Regions from separate parts of the Serratia sp. JSRIV002 genome, predicted to be linked through region 2. Evidence: riboswitches for the same ligand, from Rfam matches in the RefSeq annotation. Region 2 holds a riboswitch; the other holds the start of a gene.

Region 1 (4,215 bases), 2.1 Mb from region 2:
ACGCCCCATTCGCCCATTGCCATCGGCAAACGGATGAATAAATTCGAACTCATAGTGAAAGATAGAGCTGGCGATCAGTGGATGAATATCGGTGTGCTTTAACCACGCCAACAGATCGCCAACCAAACGCGATAGTTGATTGGCAGGTGGCGCCATATGGATAAGTTGTTTATCTCGATATACCCCAACATTGCCGCTGCGTAGCTGCCCCGGAGCATCGACCAGCCCTCCCATTAATAAACCATGTGCCGCCAACAAATCCTCAAGCCGATGGCTTTGCCAGCTTGGCAATTTTTCATAGGTAAGGATGGCGTTACGGACTTCCTGAATATCTTTTGCCGGTGCCAACACCCGCTTACCTTCCATGATCGCAGTCACCTGCTCAGTAGACAGGCTATTATGCTCAATGGCCAATGAGGCCTGAATGGTGCGGATACGGTTCTCTTTGCGTAACAAAGGTGAAGATTGCCCAGCCTGCGCGGCCCAATGCCCCAATAGCTCCCCCACCTCAATCACTCGATTCAGGATAGCTGGCGTAATGGTATAAGGTGGTTGATAACCAGCCATCTTGCTTCCCTTTATTTTCACAAATCAATCAGCCTGAGCCGCATTGGGCCTGGTTCCCGATCATGGAGGGCTCGGTGGAAAATATCAAGCAATTGACCAACTAGCATCGGCTAGTGGAAAAGTTGGCTCACCACCAGGCATGGAAATGATGCACCGGCCCAATACCCTGCCCTACCTCCAGGCTATCGGCCTGCTGTAAGGCCTGTTGCAGGTAGTTTTTTGCCGCTGCCACGGTATCGGCCCAATTTGGGTAGCGTGGGCGCAGGGCTGCCAGTGCCGCAGATAAGGTGCAACCGGTGCCGTGCGTGTGCCTGGTCGCTATGCGCGGCGCACTAAAGCGCTGCTCAAAGCCGGGGATAAATAGCCAATCTGGGCTTTCCTCTTCACTTAGGTGGCCCCCCTTCATCAACACCGCCTGACAGCCCATCGCTAATAACGCCTGGCCCTGCTCGCGCATTTGTGATTCGTTTTGTGCCGGAGCGCAGGCCAGCAAAGCCGCCGCCTCTGGCAAGTTCGGCGTGATAATGGAAACCAACGGCATTAGCTCACGGCGGATGGACTCCACCGCTTCCGGTGCCAACAGCGGGTCACCACTTTTAGCCAGCATCACCGTATCCAGCACTACATAAGGCAGCTTGTAATGGCGTAGGCGCTCGGCCACCGCCTGCACGATGTCGGCATTAGCCAACATGCCGATTTTAGCGCTGTCGATACGCACATCGCTGAGTACCGAATCCAGTTGGGCGGCCACAAATGCCGGTTCGATATGATATACCGACTGCACGCCACGGGTGTTCTGCGCCACCAGCGCGGTGATCACGCTGGTGCCATAGGCCCCCAATGCGGAGAAAGCTTTCAGATCGGCCTGAATACCGGCTCCACCGCTAGGATCGGTGCCAGCGATGGTGAGAGCGTTAATCCGTTTCATAGCAGATCCTCCATTCGCAGTTGGTAGAGGGCATCCAGGAAGGCGGCAGTAAAGCTGCCAGGGCCAGAACACCGCGCCGTGGCCCTTTCACCACATAGCGCCATCACCCGGCAAGCGGTGGCAACGTTATCCAGCCGATCGCCCGGCAAACTGCAAAATGCTGTCACAACGGCTGAAAGCGCGCAGCCCGTTCCCACTACGCGCGTCATTAATACATCGCCACCCGTGACGGCCCAGTCTCTTTCACCATCAGTGATATAGTCTGTCTCACCGGTGACGGCCACAATGGCCCCACAATTACGTGCTAATACGCGTGCTGCGGGTAATGCCATCAGCGAGTCATCCTGGCTATCTACGCCACGGGCGCTGGTCTGCAGGCCGCTCAATGCAATGATTTCCGACGCGTTGCCACGGATCGCCGCAGGCCGCAGGGTGAGCAAGCGGCGGGCGAAGATTGCTCGGTATTCCAATCCCCCAACGGCAACCGGATCCAGTAACCAGGGCTTTTCAGCACGATTGGCAGCCTCGATGGCGGCTAACATCGACTCTGCCCGCGAAGCGTGCAGGGTGCCGATATTGATCAACAGCGCATCAGCAACGCGGCTGAACTGCGCGGCCTCTTCCGGTTCCACTACCATCGCCGGTGAAGCACCAAGCGCCAGCAGCACGTTGGCCGTCAGCTCTTGCACCACTTCGTTGGTCAGGCAGTGGATCAATGGAGGTTGGCGTTTAAATTGGTTAAAACAGGCCGCGGCACGGGTGCCGGGTAACACATCAGGTCGAGTAAACATAGCGCTCCCAACCGGCGTTCAAGAAGGCGGGTACCGGTTGAGATACCGCGACATCCCTACGCTGGTATAATCCAGATCAGGTAATACGGGTAATTTCTCAGCCCCTAAGGGCACCCCGAGTCGACGTTTGCCATTATTGAGGCTGTGGCCAGTGAGGTCAATCACACGATAGCGTCAAAAAATAAAAAGGAGACGCCGTCTCCCCCAGATAATGTATAGTTCGCGTTTAACGGGGAAACCATGCTCACTCACTCATCTATCCGCCTTAACAAATACATTAGCGACAGCGGCATTTGTTCTCGTCGGGCTGCCGATCGCCACATCAGGCAGGGCAACGTCTTTATCAACGACAGCTTAGCCTCCTTGGGCGCTCAAGTATTGGTCGGGGATGTGGTCAAAGTTAACGGCCAGCCGATCGAACCGCGCGATGCGGCCGATCTGGTGCTAATCGCGCTGAACAAGCCGGTTGGTATCATCACCAGCATGGGAAAGCACGTGCGGGATAACATCGGTGATTACGTTAATCACAATAGGCGCATCTTTCCCATCGGGCGGCTGGATAAGGACTCTCAGGGGCTGATTTTCCTGACCAATGATGGCGAACTGTTCAATAAGATCCTCCGTGCTGGCAATAATCATCAAAAAGAGTACCTGGTCACCGTCAACAAACCGGTGACGGATGAGTTTATTCAGGGCATGGGCGCAGGCGTACCCATACTGGATACGGTGACTCAACAATGCCTGGTGGAGCAAGAAGCCCCGCAGATGTTTCGCATCACGCTGGTGCAGGGGCTTAACCGCCAAATCCGCCGTATGTGCAAATATTTTGGTTATCATGTCACCAAACTTGAGCGCCAGCGTATTATGAATATCACTCTGCAAGGGTTACCGCTGGGCGAATGGCGGGATTTGACCGATGATGAGCGGATCGAGTTATTCGAGCTGATTGAACACTCCTCGTCCGAGGATATTTCCGCCCCGCGTCAATATAGCCAGATATAGGCGACTGTCGCGATATGCAATCAACCTCTCAAAACAGCCGCTAATTATCAGTTGATCTTGTTTTCATTCGGCTCTATCTTCTCGCATCCGGGTAAATGTTGCGGCTCGCTGGATGCGGTCTATCCCTCCTCCCCTTTCCGTCAACCAAACGGATTTATGACTCTTTTCTTGTCAGAGTTACCACACGGCATTTGATAACTTTCGGTAAACATGAACTCAACGGTTAAAGATACCCTGGCAGCACGTGACGTCACCCTAACCCCGTGGACAGGCTTTTACTTCCTGCAGTCGCTGCTGATCAACTTCGCCCTCGGCTATCCATTTAGTCTGCTGTATGCCGTGGCGTTTAGCTGTGTGTTACTGCTGCTGTGGCGCCTCAGCTCGCGCCTGCAAAAGAGCGTGATCGGGCTGTGTAGCCTCATCGCCGCCCTGTATTTCCCATTTTCTCAGGCCTATGGCTCGCCCAATTTTAATACCCTGCTGGCGTTACACTCGACCACGGTGGAGGAGTCCAGCGAGATATTGACCATCTTTCCGTGGTACAGCTATTTGGTGTCCCTGTTTATTCTGGCACTGGGCATTATCGCGTTGCGCCGTAAGCCAACCCCGAAAGGGGCTTGGAACACCCTCCAGAGCTTATGTCTCACCATCAGCGTGGTCTGCTTTTTTGTCACGCCAGTGCAGAATCTGGCATACGGTGGCGTGTTTAAATTGACCGATTCTGGTTATCCCGTGTTTCGTTTCGTCAGAGATGTGATCGCCAATAACCAGGAAGTGATTGATGAAAAAGCCCGTATGCAGGCGTTTTCACAGCTGAAAGATTCCTGGAACGTGCTGACGGTGAAACCGAAATATCATATCTACATGGTAGTGATCGGCGAAAGCGCGCGGCGAGATGCCTTAGGGGCGTTTGGTGGGCACTGGGAC
Region 2 (4,215 bases):
CATTTTTGCACAGCGACATGAAATCCCCGGCCTGAGCACGGGTGGCTTTGTACTCTGGCAAATAACGACCGGCCTGGCGCATCATCCATACAGGGGTGAGATCCACCGGCTGGCGCAGCAGCGCACGCAGATAGCGATCGTTCTTCAACTCATTCATTTCTTGGGCTCCCTTGATTATCTGCCGCCATTGTACCTTATTCTGCCCGACACAGCGCCACGGTGTCCTCGATCAGGCGGCGCGCCACGGTACCAGGCGGTGGCAGCAGCGGCAGTTGGTCATAGCGATACCAGCCCGCATTGAGCAACTCTTTCGGATCGTGGCGCAGTTCACCGCCCTGATACTCGGCCATAAACGCCATCATCAGCGAATGAGGGAACGGCCAGGGTTGCGAAGTCACGTAACGCAGGTTGGTAATGGCGATATTACTTTCTTCCATCACCTCGCGCGCTACGGCCTGCTCCAGGGTTTCCCCCACCTCCACAAACCCCGCCAGCACGGTATGGATGCCGCCACGGTGGCGCACATGCTGTGCCAACAGGATCTCGTCATTGCGGCGGATGGCGACAATCACGCAAGGGGCAATCTGCGGGTAATAACGTTCGCGACAGTTATCACAAAGGCAGGCGCTTTCGGTACGGCTAAGGTGCATCTCATGACCGCAGTAGCCACAGAACCGGTGCGAGCGATAAAAGTCGGCCAGCTGTACGCCGCGCCCGGCCAGTTGGAACAGGCCACGATCGAGACTGAGCAGTTGCCGCACCGATCCCATCTCTTTCGGCATCGGTTGGCGCACCAGCCAGACCGGTGCCCCCTCCCATTCGCCAATTTGCCGAGCCGGTCGGCCTTGCAAGGAAAATAATGCGGCAGAACCAAACGGCAATTCACCGTTTGGTAACCAAATTTTGCTTTCATGGCTGACGATCCACCAGCCATTTTCGTTACCCGTTAATGCAAGTTCCATATGTTGTTGCACAACCTCTGCTTCACTGGCAATCTAGGAATGCTCTTTGTTACATTTTATTAACTTACCACTTTTTCTTTCTCTTACACACGGAGTCAATCATGCTAAACCGATTGGAAAGCCTGACTCAGCGCGTTGGTGGCAGTAATGAATTAGTCGATCAATGGTTACAGGCCCGCAAACAGCTGCTGGTAGCCTATTGCAGTCTAGTCGGCATTAAACCCAACAAAGAAAAGCATACGCCGCTCAATGAAAAAGCGCTGGAGAACTTTTGCCAGAATCTGGTGGATTATCTTTCTGCCGGGCATTTTCACATTTATGACAAAATTATCAAACAAGTGGAAGGCTCTGCCAGCCCCAAGATGGCGCTAGCCACCAAGTTCTACCCAAAACTACAGGGCAATACTGAAATCGTGATGGCGTTCCATGACCGCTACACCGAAGTCGTTATCGATCAGGACGTGTGTGAAGAACTCAATCAGGCACTGTCAGATATCGGCGAAGCCCTGGCGTCACGTTTCGCTTTGGAAGATCAGTTGATCCAACTGGCGACAGAAACCTGGCAGCAGGGCCAACCGGGCACCACGAATACTGAATCTATGCCTCATCCCGCCTAATTATCCCCCTATAGATTTCAAGTCGTAGCCAGGCGGTCAACAACGCTACGGCTTGAAAGATGACGGGGGAGGGCTTGTGGTTTTTGTTGACCCTCTTATACTGAGGGCTCTTGTCGGAGTGCCTAGCGCTGATTTTTCATCAAATTAGCCAGGCTGAGACCGTTAATTCGGGATCCGCGGAACCTGATCGGGTTAATACCCGCGAAGGGAACAAGAGTAATCTATCGCCATAGGCAAGATGCTCCCACCAGGGGCTGTGCCTGCCTTACCGGCTACCATCATTACTCCCTCCGAGCTCCAGACAAGCAATTTTCCACACATCACTCCACTGATAGGAATTTGCTATGTCTACCGTGAACCAACCTCGTGCCCGTAAACAACAGCGTGACCAGGCGCAAGATTTTATCGACTCTCTGCAAGGCGTTACCTTCCCCAACTCACAGCGGATCTATCTCGCGGGTTCGCGCAGCGATATCCAGGTACCGATGCGTGAGATCCAGCTCAGCCCGACGCTGATCGGCGGCAACAAAGACCAGCCCCAATATGAACAGAACGAACCCATTCCGGTGTATGACACCGCAGGGCCGTATGGCGATCCGCAGGCGGTGCTCGACGTACATCGTGGCTTGGCAAAAGTACGAGCGAGCTGGATCGCCGAACGTGCCGATACCGAAGCGTTAAGCGGTGTCAGTTCCGGCTTCACCCAACAGCGATTGGCCGACGTTGGGTTAGACCATCTGCGCTTTGAGCACCTGCCGCTGCCCCGCAAAGCCCTGCCGGGTAAATGTGTTACGCAACTGCATTACGCTCGCGCCGGTATTGTCACCCCAGAGATGGAGTTTATCGCCATTCGCGAAAATATGGGCCGCGAGCGCATTCGTGGTGAAGTGCTGCGCCACCAGCATCCTGGCCAGAGCTGGGGCGCTCATCTGCCGGAAAACATCACGCCGGAATTTGTGCGCCAGGAAGTGGCCGCTGGCCGCGCCATCATTCCCGCCAACATCAACCACCCGGAATCCGAGCCGATGATTATTGGCCGTAATTTCCTGGTGAAGGTGAATGCCAATATCGGCAACTCGGCGGTTACTTCTTCGATCGAAGAGGAAGTCGAGAAGCTGGTGTGGTCAACCCGCTGGGGCGCTGACACCGTGATGGACCTCTCCACTGGCCGCTATATCCACGAAACCCGTGAATGGATCCTGCGTAACAGCCCGGTGCCGATTGGTACGGTACCGATCTATCAGGCGCTGGAAAAAGTGAACGGCGTGGCGGAGAACCTGACCTGGGAAATGTTCCGAGATACCCTGCTGGAACAGGCTGAGCAAGGCGTCGATTACTTCACCATTCACGCCGGGGTGTTGCTGCGCTATGTGCCGATGACCGCCAAACGCCTGACCGGCATTGTCTCCCGTGGCGGCTCGATCATGGCGAAGTGGTGCCTGTCGCATCATCAGGAAAACTTCCTCTATCAGCACTTCCGCGAGATCTGCGAAATTTGCGCCGCTTACGATGTCTCGCTGTCACTCGGCGACGGCCTGCGCCCGGGTTCGATCCAGGATGCCAATGACGAAGCGCAATTCGCTGAGCTGCATACGCTGGGTGAACTGACCAAGGTTGCCTGGGAATATGACGTACAGGTGATGATCGAAGGCCCTGGCCACGTGCCGATGCAGATGATCCGCCGCAACATGACCGAGGAGCTGGAACATTGCCATGAAGCACCGTTCTACACGCTAGGGCCATTGACCACCGATATCGCACCGGGTTACGACCATTTCACCTCCGGGATCGGCGCGGCAATGATCGGCTGGTTCGGCTGTGCGATGCTGTGCTACGTGACGCCGAAGGAACATCTGGGGTTGCCTAACAAGGAAGATGTGAAACAGGGGCTGATCACCTACAAGATCGCCGCTCACGCCGCCGACTTGGCGAAAGGTCATCCGGGCGCACAGATCCGCGATAACGCCATGTCCAAGGCGCGCTTTGAATTCCGTTGGGAAGATCAGTTCAACCTGGCGCTGGATCCACAAACCGCCCGTGCCTATCACGACGAAACGCTGCCGCAAGAATCCGGCAAGATCGCCCACTTCTGCTCCATGTGTGGGCCGAAGTTCTGCTCGATGAAGATTTCCCAGGAAGTGCGTGACTATGCCGCCGCACAAGAGGCTGCCAAACCGATCGAAGTGCAACTGACCGGGATGGAGAAAATGTCGGCTGAATTCCGCTCACGCGGCAGCGAGCTGTACCACAGTGCGGCCAATTTGCAGGAGGAGATAAATAATGACTAACCTCACCTCTCCCTTCCCTGCAACACCGCACAAGCTGGGTTTATACCCGGTCGTCGACAGTGTTGAATGGATCGCCCGCCTGCTGGAGGCAGGCGTTACCACTATCCAACTACGCATCAAAGATCTGCCAGACGAGCAAGTGGAGGCCGATATTGCCGCCGCTATAGCCCTTGGCAAACGCTATCAGGCCCGGTTGTTTATCAATGATTATTGGCGGCTGGCGATCAAACATGGGGCCTATGGCGTACACCTGGGCCAGGAGGATTTAGACACCACCGATCTGGCGGCCATCCATCGGGCAGGATTGCGCTTGGGCGTTTCCACCCATGACGATGCCGAGCTGGCCCG

What was found. A riboswitch is a leader RNA that binds a small molecule or an ion and turns the genes downstream of it on or off. The one in region 2 is predicted to bind thiamine pyrophosphate.
Region 1: it holds a riboswitch for thiamine pyrophosphate, as region 2 does, so the genes downstream of both, thiM (hydroxyethylthiazole kinase) here and thiC (phosphomethylpyrimidine synthase ThiC) in region 2, are expected to answer to the same signal.

The regions. Positions count from the first base shown of each region.
Region 1 is NZ_CP074143.1:4,441,073-4,445,287, forward strand. Features, by position in the region: gene KGP26_RS20915 (Fic family protein) at 1-567, opposite strand, end outside; gene thiD (bifunctional hydroxymethylpyrimidine kinase/phosphomethylpyrimidine kinase) at 695-1,495, opposite strand; gene thiM (hydroxyethylthiazole kinase) at 1,492-2,286, opposite strand; TPP riboswitch at 2,323-2,414, opposite strand; gene rluF (23S rRNA pseudouridine(2604) synthase RluF) at 2,527-3,288, shown strand; gene KGP26_RS20935 (phosphoethanolamine transferase) at 3,499-4,215, shown strand, end outside.
Region 2 is NZ_CP074143.1:443,447-447,661, reverse strand. Features, by position in the region: gene hemE (uroporphyrinogen decarboxylase) at 1-157, opposite strand, end outside; gene nudC (NAD(+) diphosphatase) at 195-962, opposite strand; gene rsd (sigma D regulator) at 1,064-1,579, shown strand; TPP riboswitch at 1,684-1,806, shown strand; gene thiC (phosphomethylpyrimidine synthase ThiC) at 1,924-3,867, shown strand; gene thiE (thiamine phosphate synthase) at 3,860-4,215, shown strand, end outside.